3 regions of the Streptomyces sp. 11x1 genome follow, and region 3 is predicted to be linked to each of the others. Evidence: riboswitches for the same ligand, from Rfam matches in the RefSeq annotation. Region 3 holds a riboswitch; each other region holds the start of a gene.
The links. Region 3 has a riboswitch for cyclic di-AMP ahead of P8T65_RS18270 (LysM peptidoglycan-binding domain-containing protein). Riboswitches for the same ligand answer to the same signal wherever they lie in the genome.
Positions count from the first base shown of each region.

Region 1: another riboswitch for cyclic di-AMP. It lies ahead of P8T65_RS27855 (transglycosylase family protein); the one in region 3 lies ahead of P8T65_RS18270 (LysM peptidoglycan-binding domain-containing protein).
Region 2: another riboswitch for cyclic di-AMP. It lies ahead of P8T65_RS17205 (NlpC/P60 family protein); the one in region 3 lies ahead of P8T65_RS18270 (LysM peptidoglycan-binding domain-containing protein).

Region 1 is NZ_CP122458.1:6,325,899-6,333,618, forward strand. Features, by position in the region: gene P8T65_RS27835 (nucleoside triphosphate pyrophosphohydrolase) at 26-1,042, shown strand; gene P8T65_RS27840 (hypothetical protein) at 1,044-1,535, shown strand; gene P8T65_RS27845 (cytochrome P450) at 1,620-2,930, shown strand; gene P8T65_RS27850 (transglycosylase family protein) at 3,136-4,161, shown strand; cyclic di-AMP (ydaO/yuaA leader) riboswitch at 4,344-4,542, shown strand; gene P8T65_RS27855 (transglycosylase family protein) at 4,547-5,230, shown strand; gene eno (phosphopyruvate hydratase) at 5,655-6,941, shown strand; gene P8T65_RS27865 (septum formation initiator family protein) at 7,053-7,535, shown strand; gene P8T65_RS27870 (DUF501 domain-containing protein) at 7,594-7,720, shown strand, end outside.
Region 2 is NZ_CP122458.1:3,975,638-3,983,357, reverse strand. Features, by position in the region: gene P8T65_RS17230 (DUF6192 family protein) at 1-295, shown strand, start outside; gene P8T65_RS17225 (RacP protein) at 295-711, shown strand; gene P8T65_RS17215 (hypothetical protein) at 1,017-1,373, opposite strand; partial or broken gene P8T65_RS17210 (transposase) at 1,732-2,322, opposite strand; gene P8T65_RS17205 (NlpC/P60 family protein) at 2,655-3,866, opposite strand; cyclic di-AMP (ydaO/yuaA leader) riboswitch at 3,875-4,047, opposite strand; gene pcrA (DNA helicase PcrA) at 4,289-6,805, shown strand; gene P8T65_RS17195 (M23 family metallopeptidase) at 6,902-7,720, opposite strand, start outside.
Region 3 is NZ_CP122458.1:4,203,294-4,211,013, forward strand. Features, by position in the region: gene P8T65_RS18250 (ABC transporter permease) at 1-549, opposite strand, end outside; gene P8T65_RS18255 (ABC transporter ATP-binding protein) at 536-1,483, opposite strand; gene P8T65_RS18260 (DUF2092 domain-containing protein) at 1,639-3,000, opposite strand; gene P8T65_RS18265 (polyprenyl synthetase family protein) at 3,568-4,578, opposite strand; cyclic di-AMP (ydaO/yuaA leader) riboswitch at 5,172-5,377, shown strand; gene P8T65_RS18270 (LysM peptidoglycan-binding domain-containing protein) at 5,382-6,134, shown strand; gene P8T65_RS18275 (HAD family hydrolase) at 6,194-7,000, opposite strand; gene P8T65_RS18280 (NAD(P)-binding domain-containing protein) at 7,283-7,720, opposite strand, start outside.

The DNA.
Region 1 (7,720 bases), 2.1 Mb from region 3:
CGGTGGCGTGGGTTACGTTCGTGGGGTGAACGCACACCGCCCCGACGGCGACCCCGCCCCCACGGCCCCCGAGACGTCGTCCCCCGACCCCGGCCGAGTCGTCCTGCTCACCACCAGCCACCGGGTGGCGCCCGGCCTGCTGTCCTGGCCCGCGTGGCAGGCACTGCACGGGGCGGACCGCGTCCTCTGCGCGGACGAGGCGCACCCGCAGCTCCCCTATCTGCGCGAGGCCGGCGTCACGGTCGAGCGGGCGACCCCGACGGCCGAGGAACTGGTCGACGCCTGCGCCGGCGGCCGCACCGTGGTCGTGGTGGCCACCGCCGAGGGCGAACCCCGCCTCACCGACGGCCTCGCCCGCCTCGCCGGCTCGGGCCGCCTCACGATGCCGTCCCTGGAGCTGCTCCCCGCCTCCTACGACCTCCCCGGCGCGCGCCTGCTCGACCTCGTCCAGGTCATGGACCGCATCCGGGCCGAATGCCCCTGGTCCTCGCAGCAGACCCACAAGGGCCTCGCCAAGTACGGCATCGAGGAGGCGTACGAACTCGTCGAGGCCATCGAGGAGGGTGATCGCGAGGAGCTCCGCGAGGAGCTGGGCGATGTCCTCCTCCAGGTCGTCTTCCACGCCCGTATCGCCGAGGACGACCCCGACGCCCCCTTCTCCATCGACGACGTCGCCGCCGGCATCATCACCAAGCTCATCCACCGCCACCCCCATGTCTTCGGCGACGCCACGGCCACCACCCCGGAGGAGGTCAAGGCGCACTGGCTGCGCACGAAGGCGATAGAGAAACGCCGGGAGTCCGTGACCGACGGCATCCCCCTGGGCCAGCCCGGCCTCGCCCTCGCCGCCAAGCTCGCCTCCCGCGTCCGCACCGCCGGCCTCGCCGTCCCGCCGCCCCAGGGCCACGGCATCGGCTACGAACTCCTCACCCTCGCCGCCCGAGCCGAGGCCGAGGGAATCGACCCCGAAGCGGCCCTGCGGGCAGCGTCCCGCGCCTACCGCGACGCGATCCGAACCGCGGAGGGCCTGGACACGGACTGACATGCCCCGGAGCGACGAAACTCCCGACCTGCTGTGGGACGAGGTGAAGGAGAACTTCGACCCCGAACTGATGGGCGCCTTACCGGACCTGCACGTCCCGAACACCTCGGCACGGCACTGGCAGGCGCTCCTCGATCTCGTCGCACACAGGGGCTGGCAGCACGAGTACCTGGAAGGCACCGCGCCCCTGGCCGTGCCGAGCGCCGCCCGCGCACTCGCGCGACCGCCCGGCGCCGAATGCCCCCAGCTGAGGGTGTGGCCGACGGAGGGCATACTCGCGATCTTCCGATTCCTCTCGGACGAGCAGATCGACTTCGACGTGGACCTGCGGGAGATCCAGGGCCAGGACCGGCTCGACGCGTTCTGTGGGTTTCTGTGTGACCTCGGCCGCCACCTCGGCAAGCCGGTCGTGATGTGCCCGGAGGGGGCGTACGACCACCCGGTGCTCGGGTTCGACCCCGCGCTTGACCGCGTCCGCGTGCTGGGTGACTGAGGCCCCTCGACCCCCGCGGGGCGCGCGGACGACAAGACCCTGGCCGGGAGGGAGGTCGCCCGGGGCGCCCGCTACCGTCGACGGGTGACCGAGCAGCCCGTACCCAACCCCACCGGCACTCCCGCGGCGCCCCCCGCGCCCGACCTGTTCACCTGGGAGTTCGCCACCGATCCCTACCCGGCGTACGCCTGGCTCCGGGAGCACGCGCCGGTCCACCGGACCCGGCTGCCCAGCGGTGTGGAGGCCTGGCTGGTCACCCGCTACACCGACGCCAAGCAGGCCCTCGCCGACGCGCGCCTGTCGAAGAACCCCGCGCACCACGCCGAGCCCGCCCACGCCAAGGGGAAGACCGGCATCCCCGGTGAGCGCAAGGCCGAGCTGATGACCCATCTGCTCAACATCGATCCGCCGGACCACACGCGGCTCCGCCGCCTCGTCTCCAAGGCGTTCACACCCCGCCGCGTCGCCGAATTCGCCCCGCGGGTCCAGGAGATGACCGACCAGCTCATCGACCGCTTCGCGGAGACGGGCGAAGCCGACCTCATCCACGACTTCGCCTTCCCCCTGCCCATCCACGCCATCTGCGACCTGCTCGGCGTCCCCCGCGAGGACCAGGACGACTTCCGGGACTGGGCGGGCATGATGATCCGGCACGGCGGCGGCCCGAGGGGCGGTGTCGCGCGCTCGGTCAAGAAGATGCGCGGCTATCTCGCCGACCTCATCCACCGAAAGCGGGAAGCCCTCACCGCGCACCCCGCCCCCGGCGAGGACCTCATCTCCGGCCTCATCCGCGCCTCCGACCACGGCGAGCACCTCACCGAGAACGAGGCCGCGGCGATGGCGTTCATCCTGCTCTTCGCCGGCTTCGAGACGACCGTCAACCTCATCGGCAACGGCACCTACGCCCTGCTCACCCACCCCGAGCAGCGCTCCCGCCTCCAGACCTCCCTCGCCGCGGGGGAGACCGCGCTGCTCGAGACCGGCGTCGAGGAACTCCTGCGCTACGACGGCCCCGTGGAACTCGCCACCTGGCGCTTCGCGACCCACCCCCTCACCGTCGGCGGGCAGGACATCGCCCCGGGCGACCCCGTCCTCGTCGTCCTCGCGGCCGCCGACCGCGACCCGGCCCGCTTCGAGGACCCCGACACCCTCGACCTCTCCCGCCGTGACAACCAGCACCTCGGTTACGGCCACGGCATCCACTACTGTCTCGGCGCCCCCCTCGCCCGCCTCGAAGGCCAGACCGCGCTGGCGACGCTCCTCACCCGTCTCCCCGACCTTCGACTCGCGGTGGATTCAGCCGATTTGAGATGGCGAGGAGGGCTCATCATGCGGGGATTGCGCACGCTTCCGGTGCAATTCGCCCCGCAGGGGCGGTTCGTGGGTGGCGCGTGAACGGTACGTAGTAGTACCCGGGCAGCCCGTAGCCCTATCGCATTCCATGGCGAAAAGTGACACTCGCTCAACTCTGTGATCTCCACGTGATCTGCGCTGCATTAACTTGTGACAACTGATCGACTGCGGCTACGTTCACACGTCAGTGCGAAGGGGTCATCACACCCTTCACACCGGTCACTGCTGTCGTGTGAAAGGCAACCGCATGCTCTCCGGGAACGGTCGTCACCGTCGCCCCCGTCAGGCGCCCGCCCTCCTCGTCGCGGCCGGAGTGACCGGCTCGGCCATCGCGATCCCCCTGCTCGGCGCCACCGGCGCGAGCGCGGCCAGCGGAACCACCTGGGATCAGGTGGCGGAGTGCGAGAGTGGTGGCTCCTGGAGCGCCGACACCGGGAACGGGCGCTACGGCGGCCTCCAGCTCACTCAGGCGAACTGGGAGAAGTACGGCGGCCTCGACTACGCGACCAGCGCCGACCAGGCCAGCCGTTCGCAGCAGATAGCCGTCGCCGAGAAGGTGCTCGCCGACCAGGGCGTCGATGTCTGGGCCACGTGCGGTCTGCTGCACAACCTCGGCGGCGACTCCGGTTCGGCCGACGTGGACACGGGCGTCGCGGACGACTCGGCGAAGTCGGGTGATTCCTCCGAGTCTTCCAATTCCACCGATTCATCCGACTCATCCGACTCATCCGACTCATCCGATTCTTCGGATTCTTCGGATTCGTCAGGTTCGTCCACTTCGGCCGGGAAGGCCGACGGCTCCGACTCGGCCGGCTCGACCTCCGGCGGCGCCGACGGTTCTGCCAGGGCCGAGGCCGGCACGGACGACTCTGCGAACTCCGAGGGTGCAAAATCGGGCAAGTCGTCACAGGGTGAGAGCTCTTCGGCCGATGAGAGCGAGGCCGGCACCGGCCGCCACCGCGGCGCCAGCGCCGACGAGAGTGCCTCCGCCGACGCGGAGGCCGCCACGGACGCGGCCGCGGGCTCCCGTGCCGCCGACCCCGCCCCCTCCGGCCGTCACGCCTCCCGTGGCGGCGACACGGCGCGGGCGGCCGCGGACGGCGCGTACACGGTCCGTGCGGGCGACAGTCTGACGCGGATCGCCGACTCGCTGGACCTGGCCGGCGGGTGGCGCGGGCTGTACGCCGAGAACGAGGGCACGGTCGGAACTGACCCGGACCTCATCCTTCCCGGTCAGACCCTCGAAGTCGGTGCCGAAACGGGCGAAAAGTAGCGAGAGTTCGGGTCACCGTTCGCCCCTGAATGCCCGTTTTGATCTCCGTGGGAGATGAATCACAGATCCCCTGATCGTCTTTGAAATTCGGGCAATCACCTGTTTACGGTCGTGACCGCTCGCCACAGCGGGCCCCTGCGGTCGGTACGCCGAATCCTGCCAACGGCCGCAAGGAACAGTCGTCGCGTCAAGCGCCGTAGGCAGGAGCGGGGGACCCAAGGTAAGTGCCGGGTCCGGTGGTTGCGGCCCTTCGGGGCGTACGTCCGGAACCGGCTAGGGGTGAAGCCGTGCCACGTGAGCCGAGAGGCGAGCGGGCGCGGCCGGGCAACTCAACCGGCCCGAACCCGACAGCTCACCTCGCAGGCGTCGGTGAGGGGATCTCTCCATGCTGTTTTCCAGCAAGGGCAAGCACCGCCGTCCGTCCAAGGCCGCTCGTGCCGTCGCCGTCGCCGGTGTCACCGGCGCCGCCGCCATCGCCGCCCCGCTGATGGCCGCCGGCAGCGCCTCCGCCGCCACCGCCTCCGAGTGGGACGCCGTCGCCCAGTGCGAGTCCGGCGGCAACTGGTCCATCAACACCGGCAACGGTTACTACGGCGGCCTGCAGTTCGCGGCCTCCACCTGGGCCGGCTACGGCGGTACGCAGTACGCCTCCACCGCCGACCAGGCGACCAAGGCCCAGCAGATCGCGATCGCCGAGAAGGTCCTCGCGGGCCAGGGCAAGGGTGCCTGGCCGGTCTGCGGCAAGGGCCTGTCCAGCGCCTCGTACGACGGCGCCGCCGCCTCCTCGAACTCCGGTTCCTCGCAGAAGAGCACCCAGGAGAGCAGCAAGAAGAGCACCGAGGACACCCGCGCCTCCCGTTCCTCCGAGCGCGCCACCGTCGAGACCCCGACCGGCAAGAAGGTCAAGAAGGGTGACGGCGAGTACAAGGTCGTCACCGGCGACACCCTCAGCGCCATCGCCGAGAAGAAGAACGTCAAGGGTGGCTGGGAGAAGCTCTTCGAGCTGAACAAGGACATCATCGACGATGCCGACTTCATCTACCCGGGCCAGCAGCTCCACCTGAGCTGACCCCCGGCGTAGGCGACGGCCACCGCACGCCTGCCGCCCCCACGGTCGCCCCTACGGCCGGGCAGGCGGGGCGGGTTCGGCCGGGCCGAGAAATCGGGCCGCTTCCCGGCTGAACCACAGCCCGCTCACATCCGTGTCCTCCATAGTGAAGACCTCGTGAGGGCCGTCCCCCCGTCCCCACGGGCTCCCCGCTCCGGTGCGCATTCCCCCGTACGCACCGGGGCGGGGTTTTTTCATGCGCGCGGCTCCTCCGGACCCTTCCCGTTCACTTTCTCGCCCACCCCCCTTTGTTCCGGGCGGAAACAATAGGTACCGTCTGTCTGTCCACGGGACGGTCGGTCGGCTGCCGACGCGCCCGGGGCGGTTAGGCTCTAGTCGCAAGGCCCGCGGGCCCCGCACTTCCGCGTCACATCCCATGAAGGAGATGCTCGTGCCGTCCATCGACGTCGTCGTAGCCCGGGAAATCCTCGACTCGCGAGGCAACCCCACCGTCGAGGTCGAGGTCGGCCTCGACGACGGCAGCACCGGTCGTGCCGCCGTTCCGTCCGGCGCCTCCACCGGTGCCTTCGAAGCCATCGAGCTCCGCGACGGCGACCCCAACCGCTACCTCGGCAAGGGCGTCGAGAAGGCCGTCCTCGCCGTGATCGAGCAGATCGGCCCGGAGCTCGTCGGCTACGACGCCACCGAGCAGCGCCTGATCGACCAGGCGATGTTCGACCTGGACGCCACCGACAACAAGGGCTCCCTCGGCGCCAACGCCATCCTCGGCGTCTCCCTCGCCGTCGCCCACGCCGCCTCCGAGGCCAGCGACCTGCCGCTCTTCCGCTACCTGGGCGGCCCGAACGCGCACCTGCTGCCCGTTCCGATGATGAACATCCTGAACGGCGGCTCGCACGCCGACTCCAACGTGGACATCCAGGAGTTCATGATCGCCCCCATTGGCGCGGAGTCCTTCTCCGAGGCCCTGCGTTGGGGCGCCGAGGTCTACCACACCCTCAAGAAGGTGCTGAAGACCAAGGGCCTGTCCACCGGCCTCGGCGACGAGGGCGGCTTCGCCCCGAACCTGGAGTCCAACCGCGCCGCCCTGGACCTCATCCTCGAGGCCATCAAGGAGGCCGGCTACACCCCCGGCGAGCAGATCGCCCTGGCGCTCGACGTCGCCGCCTCCGAGTTCTACAAGGACGGCGTCTACACCTTCGAGGGCAAGGAGCGCTCCGCCGCCGAGATGACCGAGTACTACGCCGACCTCGTCGCGTCGTACCCGCTCGTCTCCATCGAGGACCCGCTGTTCGAGGACGACTGGGCCGGCTGGAAGACCATCACCGACAAGCTGGGCGACAAGGTCCAGATCGTCGGCGACGACCTCTTCGTCACCAACCCCGAGCGCCTCGCCCGCGGTATCGAGGAGGGCTCCGCCAACGCCCTGCTGGTCAAGGTCAACCAGATCGGTTCGCTGACCGAGACCCTGGACGCCGTCGAGCTGGCCCAGCGCAACGGCTTCAAGTGCATGATGTCCCACCGCTCCGGCGAGACCGAGGACGTCACCATCGCCGACCTCGCCGTCGCCGTGAACTGCGGCCAGATCAAGACCGGCGCCCCGGCCCGCTCGGACCGCGTCGCCAAGTACAACCAGCTGCTGCGCATCGAGGAGATCCTCGACGACGCCGCGGTGTACGCCGGCCGCAGCGCCTTCCCCCGTTTCAAGGGCTGACGGCAACAGTAGGAAGCGTCGTACGTACGTCCCCGTACCGGTCCCGTACCGTGTGCGGGGACGTACGCGCGTGCGCGCGGGAGAAGGCAGAAGCGGAAGGGGAAGCGGGACATGGCCGTGAAGGACCGGGACCGGGACCGTTTCTCCACCGCGACCCGGCTGAAGGTGCTCGGTGAGCAGACGGCCGCCCGGGTCTACCGCTCCCAGGCCAAGCGCCAGGTCCGCCGCTCCCGGCTGACCGGCCGGGCCGCGCTGCTCGCCCTGGTCCTCTGCTCGATGATCGTGGCGCTCGCCTATCCCATGAGGCAGTACGTCTCCCAGAGCGCCGAGATCGCCGACATGCAGCGGGAGCGGGAGGAGGCGCGCGAGCGGGTCGAGGAGTTGCGCGACCTCAAGGCGCGCTGGCAGGACGACGCGTACGCCGAGCAGCGCATCCGCGAGCGGCTGCACTATGTGATGCCGGGCGAGACCGGTTACACGATGATCGACCCGGACGCGGCGAAGCAGTCCCGTACGACCCAGGGGGCGGCCGACCGTCCCTGGTACACCAATGTCTGGGACGGGGTCGACAAGGCCGACGCCGCCGACAGCTGAACGGCCACCTTCGTGACCGTCAACCGATGAGCCACACCGAGGACTTGAGTAGCAGGTTATGCAGACCCCTCCGCCGCCCACCCCGCGCACCGAGCCGACCGACGCCGACGTCGAGGCCTTCCAGCAGCAGCTCGGGCGCCCGCCGCGCGGGCTGCGCGCCATCGCGCACCGCTGCCCCTGCGGAC
Region 2 (7,720 bases), 230 kb from region 3:
CCTGAATCGTTCCCAGCAGCCCCGGCAGATCCTCTCCCCAGCTCGACCGGCGTACTCGGACACCAGGCCGGCGCAGGACTCAGAGCTACTCGGCACCGAGGCTCAGAAACACGCACGAAGACGCACTAAGACCGTGCCGCAACTGCGCGACCGGCAGCTGACCGGCGACGAACAGGCCGTGCTCGCGCAGAATGTCGCCCGCTGTCGGGCCGTGCTGGACTGGATCGAGACCACTGCCGAGACCGGCAAGGTCGACATGGACGAGAAACCCGCCCGCCTGCTGCGGAGTGAGTAGTGGCACGCAAGCGCTCCCCGGCCGCGGAGCGCCACGCCGACCTGGTCCGCACCGCGCTGTTCGAGGTCGCGCCCGCCGGCATGACGCTCACACGGCTGATGGGCTCGTGCGAGCTCAGCCGCTGGCAGACCAGACGCGGGCTCGGCGCGCTGCGGGACATGTGCGCCGAACGCGGCTGGCCGCCGGTGATCTGGACCCGGGAGCTGGGCTATTACTTCTGCGCGAGTGAGGAGGAGCTGGAGGAGCGGGAGCGGGCCTGGCTCAGTGGGAAGCTGACCCAGTTCCGCCGGATGATCACGGGCACGATCGGCCCGTACCTGGCCTTGTTCCCAAAGAGCACGTGGGCCGGCTACCTCAGCAACCAGATGAAGGCGATCGAGTCGAACCTCGCGATGGCCGCCCGGCCACCGCGCTGACACCTCCGGGGCGGGGCGCTCACCGCCAGATCAGGAGCCGGGGCCGGCCCCAGCGCCCCCGCCGCCACTGCCGCGACCACGAACGCCTCCCCGTGATGAGCAGATCCCTCATCACCTGGGCGGCCATCACCCTCATGACCCGCCGCCTCACCCGCCGCAAGGCGCGCCCCGTGGATCGACGCGACGTCACCCCGTACTACCTGGCACAGGCAGCGGCTGGCCTGCCGCCCAACCTGCGGTACCGGCCCGGTCACAGCGGCTTCCGACAGTCCAGCGGAGGCGGACCAGGCACTGGGTTGACCGACTCAGGGCTTGCTCGTCCAGGTCTGGGGGACGGCGATCGTGGCCGTCTGCGCTACGTGGTCTGAGAGGTACGCCATGCCGCCCAACGGCATCGCAACCGGTTCGGTGAAGAGGAGTTCGGTCCTGGTGACGGTGTAGCGATCGGGGTCACCATGGACGAGCAGGTAGTCGACCCGGTAGGCCGCGGCACCGGCGGGCAGCAGTTCGGCGTGGAAAGTGGGCAGGTCCGCCGCGGCGAACGGGTCCCGCCACGCGCCTGCGTCCACGACCGCCTCGTACAGAGCGGAACCGCTGGGGAGGTTGAAGTCGCCGCTGGCGATCATCAGCTCCGTGTCACCGCCGCGGGCCGCCCGCAACACCTGGTGGACCCTCCTCAACTGCGTTGACTGGAGGGCTTCGTGGCGGTTGCCCGCCGACCAGTCCCCGTCCCTGTTCGCGGTCAGATGCACGTTGCCCACCACCGTACGGCGTCCGGAGACCTCGAAGGTCAGCACGCCTTGAACGCTGCTGCCCAATGCCAGCGCGCAGCGGAACAACAGGCCGCCGGTCTGCGGACGCGTGCCGCGGAACGAGACGTATCCGACCGACCGCAACGGCGTCCTGGAGAAGGAGACCAGGCCTCCGGCGGGCTGGCCGAGGAATCCGGTGCCGCGGGCGACGAACAGGAAGGACGGCAGATGCCTGCGCAGAAACCTCTGCAGTCCCGGCGTCCAGACCTCCTGACCTGACCTTCACGTTCACACAGTCGATGAAGACGACCGGGTAGACGCTGTCCAGCGGACGGTTCTGCCATTCCGTCATGCCGGCCATCACACTGTCGGTGATCGTGGAGATCGTGGACTTGGAGATTTCCGCGCCGTACACCTCGGCGAGATGCGCGGAGATCTCCCCGTGCGTGAGCCCTTTCGCCGACAGCGACAGAACCATCTCGTCCACGCCGCCCATACGTCGCTGACGCTTCCTGACCAGCTGCGGTTCGAACGATCCGGCCCTGTCCCGCGGCACCGCGATCTCGACCGGCCCCGACTCGGTGATCACCGTCTTGGAGCGGTGCCCGTTGCGGTAGTTGTCCCGACCGCCCTCGGCCCGCTCACCGGGCTCGTGCTCCAGATGATCGGTGAGCTCGCCCTCCAGCGCGGACTCCAGCACCCGCTTGGTCAACTGCTGCAGGAGGCCGCCCTCCCCGGTGAGCTTCACGCCACCGGCCTGAGCCCGGGCAACCAACTCGGCGACCAGCCCGTCATCCACGGCGCCCGTCCCGCTCACAGCGGCCTTCCCGGCCTCGGTGTCACTCGTCACGTCAGTCATCAACTGTCGCTTCCAGCTCGGGAGTTACACCACTCACCGTACAGACCCCCGCCTGGCGGTAGCGGACCTTTACAGCTCTGGCCTCAGCCGTTGGCTCTCGACCCGAGACGTACGACACTGCCACCCCCGATATACGTAACCGAAGGGACACAGAAGGTGATCCCGGCCGAAGCTGCCCATGGACCGCGCCGTCCCATGCGCCAGGGGAGCGCAAGAATGCTGTGAGTGGCCAAGAGTCACTCTACGGAGCGATTCTCAGCGACCTGTCGTAGGCGACAAGTTGACGACAGATCGCTGAGAATCCGACAGATCTAAAGCGGCCGTACACCCGGTCACGCGGGCCGCACCACGCTGTGGATCGAGGACTCGCCGTCGTAGAAGATCGACTCCTCGCGGACGTACGTGCCTGGCTTGGGGGCGTGGATCATCATGCCGTTGCCGATGTAGATGCCGACGTGGCCGATGTTGTCGTAGAAGAAGACGAGGTCCCCCGGCCTGGCGTCGGCGAGGGGGACGGTGGTGCCCGCCTCGACCTGGTCGTAGGTGGTGCGCGGGAGGTCGACGCCGGCGGCCTTCCAGGCGGCCTGGGTGAGGCCGGAGCAGTCGTAGGAGCCGGGGCCGGTGGCGCCCCAGACGTACGGCTTGCCGATCTGCGCGCGGGCGAATGCCAGGGCCTTGGTGGCCTTCGTGGCGTAGGTGGAGTCCTCGACGGGAGCGGTGGTCCCGCTGGTGCCGGGAGACGTCTCCGTGTCGGCGGCGGTCCCTCCCTGGGTCTCCTGGGTCTCCTGGGTCCCCTGGGCCTCCTGGGTGCTCGGGGACTCCTGGCTCGCCTGCTGCGCCGCCTGCCGACGCGCGAGTTCCTCCGCCTTGCGGTCGGCCTCCTCCTGCTCGCGCTGTTCGATCGCGGCGAGCCGGGCCTTCTCCGCGGCGGTGAGGGTGGAGAGCAGTTCGCGGGCCTCGGCGAGCTTCGCCTGGACCTTGGCCTTGCTGGTCTTGAGGGCGTTCTGCGACTCGGTGAGCTTCTCGAGGCTGTCGCTCGCGGTCCGGCGCTGCTCCGCCGCGTCGGCCTGCTCGGTGACGTACGCGTCGACGGCCTGCTTCTGACGGTCCGTCATCCGGTCCATCAGCTGGTTCTGGTCGAAGTAGTCCTGCGGGTTGTCCGCGAGGAGCAGCGAGGCCTGGTCGGGGGCGGACGCGCCGTTGCGGTACTGGGCCGCGGCGAACGATCCCAGTTCCTCCCGTGCCTCGTTGAGCTTCTCCGTGCGCTTGGCGACGTCGTCGAGGAGGGTGTCGACCTTCTTCTTCTGCTTGGTCGTCCTCTCCTTGGCCGCGTTGTAGTTCTCGGTCGCCGACCCGGCCTGGCGGTAGAGGTCGTCGACCTTCTTCTCGACGTCCTCCAGGCTCGGCCTGTCGTCGTCGGAGGGTGCGGCGGTGGCCGTCTGGGAGAGCAGGGCCACGGAGGTGAGGGCGGCCGTGGCGAGAGCGGGGGTGCGTATGCCCGCGCGCGTCCGGCCGGTCGGACGCGGCTTGCGGTGCGGCGCCATGGTGCGGCGTCTCCTTCCGTAGTCCGCCTACCGAGTTAGCTGTCGGGTTCGGGCGCAAGCTTCGGAAGGTTTGCCCTGCGGCCCTTGCCGCGAGCGGCGGTCGGGTCGATTCACCCCAGAGGTCGGTGGGTCCCCGGCTCCGGCGCCGCGAGAGGCGTACCGGACTCGGCGGGGGCCGTGCGGCCCGGCGACGTTCGCCGGTTGTGTCGTACGACCCAAGAGAAGAAGTTAGCCAACTCGTGGGTCCCGTGTGAAGGTTGATGTTCGATATGCCCGATACGTTTTCGTGACCTTAGCCTCTTGCGCGCGACAGGCGGTAGGCTCGATCGCTCACCGTCGTGAGGTGAGCGCGGTGAGTGGTGGGTGTGGACTTCCCGGGGCGGCCCCCCGCTGTCAGTGGGGGCGCCTAGACTCGGAGAGCGATGAGCAGCCTCTTTGACGACAGCTTCCTGGCGGACCTCCAGGCCCCCCGCGGCCACGCGGAGGAGCCCCCGCCGCCGCCCGAGGACGATCATGTACCGGAGCCGCTTCCGGACGATCTGTTCGGCGGGAAGTTCGACGTGCCACCGGACCGGGACGAGTACTACCGCGGCGGTGCCCCCCGCCCGGCCCTCGACGCGGCGGCCCTCCTGGACGGGCTGAACGAGAACCAGCGCGCGGCCGTGGTGCACGCCGGCTCCCCTCTGCTCATCGTCGCCGGCGCGGGTTCCGGCAAGACCCGTGTGCTCACCCACCGCATCGCCCATCTGCTCGGCGAGCGGCATGTCCACCCGGGCCAGATCCTCGCGATCACCTTCACCAACAAGGCCGCCGGTGAGATGAAGGAGCGCGTCGAGCAGCTCGTCGGCCCGCGCGCGCACGCGATGTGGGTCATGACCTTCCACAGCGCGTGCGTCCGGATCCTGCGGCGCGAGTCGAAGAAGCTCGGTTTCACGTCCTCCTTCTCGATCTACGACGCCGCCGACAGCAAGCGGCTGATGGCGCTCGTCTGCCGTGATCTGGACCTCGACCCGAAGCGCTTCCCGCCGAAGTCCTTCAGTGCCAAGATCTCGAACCTGAAGAACGAGCTGATCGACGAGGAGGACTTCGCCGCCCAGGCCGCCGACGGCTTCGAGAAGACCCTCGCCCAGGCCTACGCGCTCTACCAGTCGCGCCTCCGCGAGGCGAACGCGCTCGACTTCGACGACCTGATCATGACGACGGTCAATCTGCTGCGCGCCTTCCCGGACGTCGCCGAGCACTACCGGCGTCGCTTCCGTCATGTCCTCGTCGATGAGTACCAGGACACCAACCATGCCCAGTACGCCCTGGTCAGAGAGCTGGTCGGCACCTCCGAGCACCCGGTGGACGTGCCACCGGCCGAGTGGGACGTGCCGCCGGCGGAGCTCTGCGTCGTGGGTGACGCGGACCAGTCGATCTACGCCTTCCGCGGCGCGACCATCCGCAACATCCTCCAGTTCGAGGAGGACTACCCGGACGCGACGACGATCCTGCTGGAGCAGAACTACCGCTCCACGCAGACGATCCTCTCCGCGGCCAACGCGGTCATCGAGCGCAACGAGTCCCGCCGCCCGAAGAACCTGTGGACCAATGCGGGCGCCGGTGCGCAGATCACCGGCTATGTCGCCGACACCGAGCACGACGAGGCCCAGTTCGTCGCCGACGAGATAGACCGACTGACGGACGCGGGCGAGGCGAAGGCCGGCGACGTCGCCGTCTTCTACCGGACGAACGCCCAGTCCCGTGTCTTCGAGGAGGTGTTCATCCGCGTCGGCCTGCCCTACAAGGTCGTCGGCGGGGTGCGTTTCTACGAGCGCAAGGAGGTCCGGGACGTCCTCGCGTATCTGCGTGTCCTCGCCAACCCCGAGGACTCCGTCCCCCTGCGCCGTATCCTCAACGTGCCCAAGCGCGGCATCGGCGACCGTGCCGAGGCGATGATCGACGCCCTCTCCCAGCGCGAGAAGATCAGCTTCCCGCAGGCCCTGAAGCGTGTGGACGAGGCGTACGGCATGGCGGCCCGGTCGACCAACGCGGTCAAGCGGTTCAACACGCTGATGGAGGACCTGCGGACCGTCGTCGAGTCCGGCGCCGGACCGGCGACCGTCCTGGAAGCCGTCCTCGAACGCACGGGCTATCTGGCCGAGTTGCAGGCATCCACCGACCCGCAGGACGAGACCCGGATCGAGAACCTCCAGGAACTCGCCGCGGTCGCCCTGGAGTTCGAGCAGGAGGCCGGTGCCGCGGAGGGCGAGACCGAGGGCGGTGCGGCGGGGACGACCTCCGCCGGGCTCGCCGACTTCCTGGAGCGGGTGGCGCTGGTCGCCGACTCCGACCAGATCCCCGACGAGGAGGAGGACGGCTCGGGCGTCATCACGCTCATGACCCTCCACACCGCCAAGGGCCTGGAGTTCCCGGTGGTCTTCCTCACCGGCATGGAGGACGGCGTCTTCCCGCACATGCGCGCCCTCGGCCAGACCAAGGAACTGGAGGAGGAGCGCCGCCTCGCGTACGTCGGCATCACCCGCGCACGTGAACGGCTCTACCTCACCCGGTCGACGCTGCGCAGCGCCTGGGGACAGCCCTCGTACAACCCGCCGTCCCGGTTCCTGGAGGAGATCCCGGCCACTCATCTGGAGTGGAAGCGCACGGGTGCCTCCGCGCCGGTGTCCTCGGGTCCGGCCGCCGGTATCGCGGCGTCGCTGTCGTCCTCCCGCTCCCGTTCCTCGGCCCGTGGCGCGTCCGGCTTCGCGACCCGCCGCGGCGACGAGAAGCCGGTGGTCTCCCTCGCCGTGGGCGACCGTGTCACGCACGACCAGTTCGGCCTCGGCACGGTCGTCGGCGTCGGGGGCTCGGGAGCGAACGCGGAGGCGACGATCGACTTCGGCGACACCAAGCCGAAGCGGCTGCTGCTGCGGTACGCGCCGGTGGAGAAGCTGTAGCGGACGCGCCCCGCGCCGTGCTCAACGAGAAGGGCCCCTGCTCAGCAGGGGCCCTTTCGTCTTGTCCGTGCGCGCCAGGCGGGTGCCGGCTGACTGTTACGTCGGGTCCAGCCCGTGGCTGCGCAGCCACGACAGCGGGTCGATGGCGGAGCCGCCCGCCGGGTGGACCTCGAAGTGCAGATGCGGCCCGGTCGAGTTGCCCGAGTTGCCCGAGTAGGCGATGGTGTCGCCGGCCTTGACGGTCGTACCGGAGGCGACCTTGTACGTGGAGAGGTGGCAGTACCAGGTCTCGGTGCCGTCCTTGGCGGTCACGATGACCATGTTGCCGTAGGCGCTGTTCCACTGGGTGCGCACGGTGCCGTCGGTCGCGGCCATCACCGGGGTGCCGTACGAGACGGGGAAGTCTATGCCGGTGTGCAGGGACATCCAGTTGACGCCGGACTGCCCGTAGTACGCGCTGAGTCCGCGCTCGGCGACGGGGAGCGCGAACTTCGGCCGCAGGCGCTCCTTGCGGGCCGCCTCCGCGGCGGCCTTCTTCTGCTCCAGCACCTGCTGGGCCTTGAGGTCGATGCGCTCCTGCGTCCGGCTGGCCCGGTCGGCGAAGTCGTCGGCCTCGGCGGAGAGGCTCTCCAGCTGGGTGTCGAGCTGGTTGTTGGCGGTGGACGGCTTCACGGCGGTGGCGTCCGACTTGACCGACGCCGTCGTCTCCGTGTCGTCCGACGTGGCGCCGACCGAGGCCGCCGCGATCCCCGCGACTCCCATGACACAGGCCGACGGAACGGCCACGGTCAGCAGGGCGGAACGTTTGGCCGGAGCCTTCCGGCGCGACCGTGAGGCCGCGCGGGTGGCCGCCCGGCCGGGGCCCGCGCTCCTGGTGGCCGCTGTGGTGATCTCTTCCTCGCCGTCGAGGAGCAC
Region 3 (7,720 bases):
CGCGACCACCAGGGTCGCGACCAGGCAGAACGTCATGGTCGTCGCGTACTTGGTGAACAGCAGCCGGGTCCGGCCCGCGGGTGAGACCAGGAGGTAGCGGAGGGTGCCCGCGTTCGCCTCGCCCGCGATCGCGTCCCCGGCGATCACGCCGACGGCCATCGGCAGGAAGAAGGGAAGCGTCGCGGCCAGCGCCGTGAACACCAGGAACAGACCGTTGTTGGTGATCTGCGCGATGAACGCGGGCCCGCCACCACCGCCCCCGCCCTCCGGTCCGCCGCCCATCGACGACCCGTCGCCCGTCTCGATCCGCACCGCGATCCCGACGAGGATCGGCACGGCCGCGAGGACACCCAGCAGCGCGATCGTCCGCCACCGCCGGAAGGTCGTCAGCAACTCGCTGCGGAACAGTCCGAAGGTCCACAGGAGGCTGGGGGTGCGCGCGGGGGCGGTCGCCTGCGCGGCGGCCGGTGCGGTCTCCTCCGGCGGCGCGTCCGGCGCGTCCGGTGTCTCCTGCGGGGCCTGCGGCCCGGACGTGTCAGCCCGCGACATCGAAACCCTCCCCCGTGAGTGCCACGAACGCGTCCTCCAGGGAGGCGCGTTCGAGGGCGAAGCCGCGGACGCGAACGCCCGCGGTGACCAGTGCGGCGGTCAGTTCGGCGAGGTCGCGGTCGGGTGGGGGCGGTTCCGCCGTCACCCGGCCACCCGCCTCGGCCACGACCACGTCCGCGATTCCCTGCTCCTTGAGCACCCGGGCCGCGTCCGCCGTGTCGGGGGTGGTGACGACGAGACGGCCGCGTGCGCCGGCGGCCAGTTCGGTCACCGCGCCCTGGGTGATGAGCCGGCCCCGGGCCATCACGGCGGCGTGCGTGCACACCTGCTCGATCTCGTCGAGAAGGTGGGAGGAGAGGAAGACGGTGGTGCCGTCGGACGCCAACTCCCGTACCAGCGTGCGGATCTCACGCATCCCCTGCGGGTCAAGCCCGTTCGTCGGCTCGTCGAGGACGAGGAGGCGGCGCGGCTGGAGCAGGGCCGCCGCGAGGCCCAGCCGCTGCTTCATGCCGAGCGAGTACGCCTTCGCCTTCTTGCCGGCGGCGGCCGCGAGCCCCACCCGGTCGAGTGCGGCCGCGACCCGCGTACGCCGGGTGCGCGGGTCGGCGGTCGGGTCGGCGGAGTCGTAGCGGAGCAGGTTGTCTCGGCCGGAGAGGAAGCCGTAGAGGGCGGGGCCCTCGATGAGCGCGCCGACGTGCGGGAGGACGGTCCGGGTGGAGCGCGGCATGGGCCGGCCGAGGACCTGGGCCGTGCCCGAGGTCGGCTCGATCAGGCCCATCAGCATGCGGATGGTGGTGGTCTTGCCCGAGCCGTTCGGGCCGAGGAAGCCGAAGACGCTGCCGCTGGGAACCGTCAGCTCCAGGTGGTCCACGGCCACCTGTCCGCCGCGGAAGGTCTTGGTCAGCCCCTGGGTGTGGATGGCTGCGTCGCTCATGGCTCCCCTCGGGTACGGCCGGTGGGCCGGGACGGCGTACCAGCCGTCCCGGCCCACAGCCGAACGTCACTCCTGCACCGGACCGGTGCCACCGCTGCACCGCCCCGGCCCACCGAGACGGCTTCACCGCGCCGGCTTCACCGCGCCCGGCGGCTCTACTTCGCCGCGTTCGCCGCCTTCACCAGGGCGTCCTTGGTGACGGCGCCCGCGTACACCTTGCCGTCATCGGTGAAGAGGACGTTGATCAGCCGGGTCTTGAAGACCGTACCCGAGCCGAACTCGCCCTTGACCTGGTCACCGAGGGAGTTCAGGAAGCCGTCGACCCGGGCGTCGCCGGACGACTCGCCGCCGCCCGTCGCCATGCCGGCCTCGGACCCGCCGTCGATCACGGCGATCGTGCTCCAGCCCTTGCCGATCATCTTCAGCCCGTCGAGCCCGCTCGCGAACTCCTCCTCGGAACCCTCGGAGCCCTTGAGCCCCTTGCCGTCCTCGTTCTTGAACTCACCGTGCTTGCCGGGCCCCTCGAACGCGGAGTCGCCGGACCCGGACGCGTGGCTGCCCGACTTCTCGACCTCGTCCGCCTCGGTGACCTTCGCGCCCTTCGGCGGGGTGAAGTCGAACGTCGACACGCTCGGCTTGCCGAAGTCGACCTTCGTGAAGCCCGCGTCCACGACGGCCGCGCCACCGCTCGCCGGGGTGAGCGTGAACTTCAGCGGCAGCCCCGTCTTCTCGTCGACGGCGATGGAGATCGCCCCGACCGTGGAGCCGGACTGCTTCGGCTTGATGACCAGCTTGTACGCGTCCCGCCCGGCGACCTGAGCGGTCCCGTCGACGGCCACGGACGTGGTGTCGTCGACGGCCTTCAGGGCCTCCTCGGCGAGCTGCTGGGGCGTGGCGGGTACGTCCTCGGCGGTGTCCGGGGCGTCCTTGCCGCCCTTGCCCGCGCGGTCCTCGCCCTCGCCCTTCGGGCCGGCGTCGGTCGCGTGGTAGACCTCGTTCGAGGCGCTGTCGTACGCCCACAGGTCGTCGCCGTTGTGGATGACGCTGTACTCGGCCGCCTCGTCCAGCAGCGACAGCTTCTGCTTGTCGGGTCCGTCGGCGGCGATCCGCAACGTGTGGGTGCCGGTTGCGAGTTCGAGCAGCTTGGAGGACGGGTCGGCGGAGGAACCGCCGTCGCCGCCGGGGGCGCCCTGCGACCCCAGGCTGTCCGCCAGGCCGCCCAGGTCGGGCAGGCCCAGATCCGTGGTGATCTTCACCGTGCCGGACACCTGCTGCACGTCGGACGCGGCGATCTTCTCGATGAGTTCCTGCGCGCTGATCTTCGGCAGATCGGGGTCACCGGAGCCGGCGAAGGCCGGGACGAGCCCGATGGTCGCGGCCGCCACGCCCAGCACGGTGACCGGGACGACGTACCGTGCGGCCTTGCGTCGCCGTGCCGAGCGCGCCTCCTCGGCCTCGGCCGCGAGCACGGCCGCGTCGCCGGACCGGGTGCTGTCGTCGGTTTCGTACGGTGCCATGTGTGCCTTACCTCCGTCGTCGGCGGCGGCGTCTGCTCTCAGCCGCCATTCTCACCCGAATCGGTGAGGAGTGGTGATACCCATCTGACCAAATCGGCCAGAGGGAATCGTCAGACTCGGGACTCAACTCCACGTACTGCTACGGGATGACATGGCGGACCGTCAGGGATGACATGACGAGGCGGCACCTCCCCACGACCCGTAGGGGACGCCGCCGACGACCGGCCTCGGACGGAGACGACGAAGCCGGGGCGAGGACGATCGGGCACGGTGATGTCCGGGCACGGTAACGTCCGGGCCGACGACGATCCGGCGCGGTGGCTGTCCGGCGCGGGGGCTTTCCCCGGCCCGGGGGGTGTCCCCGGCGCGGGCGGCTGTCCGGCGCGGGGCCCGTACGGCCAGGACCCGTCCGGCGCGAGGACGATCGGGCGCAAGGACGATCGGCCCAGGGGGTGTCCCCGGCGCGGGCGGCTGTCCGGCGCGGGGCCCGTACGGCGCCGGTGGCTGTCCGCGCAGGACCCCTCCCGCGCCGTGGCTGTCCGGCGCAGGAACCGTCCCGCGCGGTGGCTAGCCGGCGCGGTGCACCACGGCGTCGCACAGCTCCACCAGCGCCGCCTTCGCGTCGCAGTCCGGGAGGGGGGCCAGCACGGCGCGGGCCTCTTCCGCGTAGCGGATCGTGTCGCGGCGGGCCTGCTCCAGCGCGGGGTGGACGCGGAGCCGGGCCAGGGCCTCGGCGTGGCGGGCGTCGTCGGTGAGGTCGGAGTCGAGCAGCTCGCACAGGGCGATGTCGTCCGCCAGCCCCAGCCGGCCCGCCCGCTCGCGCAGCCGCAGCACCGGCATGGTCGGCACGCCCTCACGGAGGTCCGTGCCGGGGGTCTTGCCGGACTCGTGGGAGTCGGAGGCGATGTCGAGGACGTCGTCGGCGAGTTGGAAGGCGACGCCGAGCCGCTCCCCGTACTGGGTGAGGATGTCGACCACGGTCTCGTCGGCCCCGGCCATCAGCGCGCCGAGCCGTCCGGCGACCGCGACCAGCGAGCCGGTCTTGCCGCCGAGCACGTCGAGGTAGTGGTCGATCGGGTCGCGGCCGTCGCGCGGCCCGGCGGTCTCCAGGATCTGCCCGGTGACCAGCCGCTCGAAGGCCTCGGCCTGGATGCGGACGGCGTCGGGGCCGAGGTCGGCGAGGACATGGGAGGCGCGGGCGAAGAGGAAGTCGCCGGTGAGGACGGCGAGGGAGTTGTCCCAGCGGGCGTTGGCGCTCGGCACGCCCCGGCGCACCTCGGCCTCGTCCATCACGTCGTCGTGGTACAGCGTGGCGAGATGGGTCAGCTCGACCACGACCGCCGAGGGCACGACGCCCGGCGCGTAGGGGTCGCCGAACTGCGCCGCGAGCATCACCAGCAGGGGGCGGAACCGTTTGCCGCCCGCGCGCAGCAGGTGCTGGGCGGCCTCCTGAATGAAGGGGACCTCGCTCTTGGTCGCCTCCAGCAGACCCTCCTCGACGGCCGCCATTCCGGCCTGGACATCGGCTTCGAGAGCCTGGTCCCGCGCGCTCAGCCCAAACGGCTCGACGACGGTCACGAGGGTTCTCCTGTCTGCTGACGTCTACTGACGATCACACGGTCGCACGGTCGGTCTGGTTCGCTCTCACGGGCGATGACACAGTTTGTCGATCTGTCGCTGCCATCACCCGAGTCAGCGTATCCGGTCACCTTTCGATCACCACGAGCGCCCACGGGTCGACGCGCGTACGGCACCCGCGCGAGGCCCGCCCCGGGTACCCGCTCCACCGCGGGAGACCCCCACCGGCATGCGGCGACCCCCGCGGACACCCGAAGACCCTCACGGACACCCGAACTCCCTCGGATTCGCCCGCGAACACACAGCCCGACTTGACCGATTTGCCGCATAGCCAGCACTTCACCCCACTCCTCCCGTGAGTTGAGTCACCAGCCCCGCTCGGCGCAACCGTCCACCACCGCGCCGACTTTCCCTTTGCGGTAGGCAAGTTGACCCGGGAACACGCATCGGAAATAGCCGCCGAATCACACCAAACTCAAGGTCAACTAGACCTACCGGCCAAACCGGGACTTGTTCCGATCGTGTGCTCTCGCATACGTTCACACCCCGTCCGGACGGACCGCCGAATCCTGCCGCCGCCCGGACTCCCCACCCATCACCACTCATCCACGCACGGCAGGAGCGGGGGACCCAGGTAAGCGCCGGTCCGGCATTTCCCCCATCGGACCGGCTAGGGGTGAAGCCACGCGCAGTAGGCCCAGCGGACGCGGCACGCACAGCGACCGCCGGGACGGCGCGCGTGGCCGGGCATCTCCAGCCCGAACCCGACAGCTCACCCCGCAGGCGACGGAGAGGAATCCGCCATGCCCGCACGAGGCAAACACCGCCGCCCCAGAAGCAACGCGTTCACCCGTGGCGTGCTCGCCGCCGGAACGGGCGGGGCCGCCCTGGCCCTCCCGCTCACGGTCGCCACGACCGCGAGCGCCGCCACCCCGGCCCAGGCCGTCGGCTCCGTCCAGTCGGCGCCGCAGTCCGCACCGGCCGCAACGCAGCCCAAGTCCGCGACCTACACCGTCGTCTCCGGCGACACACTCTCTTCCATCGCCCGGAAGCACGCCGTCAAGGGCGGCTGGCAGCGGCTCTACAAGGACAACCGCGCCGCCGTCGGCGACAACCCGGCCCTGATCCATCCGGGTCTGAAGCTGAAGGTGAACGGGACGAAGGCCTCCACGGCGAAGAAGGCGTCGACGGCCTCGAAGACCGCCAAGGCCACGCAGGCGTCGGTCAAGACCTACCCGGACAACCTCGACGGCTGGATCCGCGAGTCGCTGGACATCATGGCGCAAAAGGGAATTCCCGGGTCGTACAACGGGATCCACCGCAACATCATGCGCGAGTCGTCGGGCAACCCGCTGGCGATCAACAACTGGGACTCCAACGCGGCCAAGGGCACCCCGTCGAAGGGCCTGCTCCAGGTCATCGACCCGACCTTCGCCGCCTACCACGTGTCCGGCACTCCGTACGACCCGTACGACCCGGTCGCGAACATCACGGCGGCCTGCAACTACGCCGCCGACCGGTACGGCTCGATCGACAACGTGTTCGGTCCGTACTGAGCCCTCACCAGCTCCGCACTCGTTCCCCTGGGCCGGCGGGCCCAGGGGAACGCCCTGTCTCAGCGGAACAGCCTGTCCAGCACCACCGCGATCCCGTCGTCCTCGTTGGAGAGGGTCACCTCGTCGGCGACGGCCTTGAGCTCGGGGTGGGCGTTGGCCATGGCGACGCCGTGCGCGGCCCAGTCGAACATCGGGATGTCGTTGGGCATGTCCCCGAAGGCGATGGTCGCGTCCGGGGTCAGCCCGAGATGGTCGGCGGCCAGCGCGAGCCCCGTCGCCTTGGTGATGCCGCATGGCTGGAGTTCGACGGTGCCGGGCCCCGACATCGTGACCGTCGCCAGCGAGCCGACCGCCATCCGCGCCGCCGAGGCCAACTCGTCGTCCGACAGGTAGGGATGGCGCAGCAGCACCTTGCTGATCGGCTCGCACCACAGGTCGTCCCGGCGCGGCACCCGCAGCGCCGGCAGCGTGGGGTGCGGCATGAGGTAGCCGGGCTCGATCAGGGTGAGGCCGTCGACACCGTCCTGGTCGACGGCCGCGTACACCTGTCCGACCTCCGCCTCGATCTTGCCGAGCGCGGTCTCGGCGAGTTCCCTGTCCAGGGTGACCGACCAGAGCAGCCGGTCCGCGCCGGGGTCGTACAACTGCGCGCCCTGTCCGCACACCGCGAGCCCCCTGCTGCCGAGGTCGTCGAAGAGGGGGCGCACTCTGGGCGCCGGCCGTCCCGTCACCACGAGGTGCTGGGCACCGGCCTCCGTGGCCCGCGCCAGCGCGGCGAGGGACTGGTCGGAGAGCGTGTCGTCACTGCGCAGGAGGGTTCCGTCCAGGTCAGTGGCGATGAGTGAATATGCGGTGGGAGCGGCCATGATCAGAGAATACGGATGCAACGCCCCATCGGTTCGACCCGAACCGGACGACGTACGCCACCCCGACCGGCCGCAACGCCCTGACGCCCCCTGAGGTCAACCCCCTTTGCCCGAACGGGGGTTCAGGGGGATTGGATGGGCACGCGGCCCTTGAGATGGCCGCAGGCCTCGAACGGGGCGCGGGGAACTGCGCGAGAAGCCTCACCAAACCCGCACCCCGCGACGCACCGCCCCCCACCCGAGGTCGTCCCGGAACCCCCACCCGAGCTCACCCCGGAACCCTCACCCGTGAGCCGCCGCCAAATGCCGAGCCAACCGAGGCGAGGCGAACTCGGTCCCGCACACGAACCGCATCACCGGCCCGTACGACGCCGCCGCCGGCAACCCCGTGAAGTACAGCCCCGGGATCGACGACCGGAACCCCGCCCCCAGCACCGGCGTCCCCCGGCTCACCCCCAGCTCCGTACGGAGCTCGTGCCCGAGGAACCCCATCGCCCCGAGGTCAACCCGGTACCCCGTCGCCGCGATGACATGATCCGCGCCCAGCTCCGCCGTACGACCGTCGTGCCCGCGCGCCACGAGGACCGGGCGCCCCTCGATGACGCCGGCCCGCACGACCCGGTCCACCTCCCGCACCTCCACGCGCCCCTCGAACCGGTCCCGCAGCCACCACGCGCCCAGCGGCCCGAGCACCCGCCGGACCAGGTAGTGCCGGCCGGC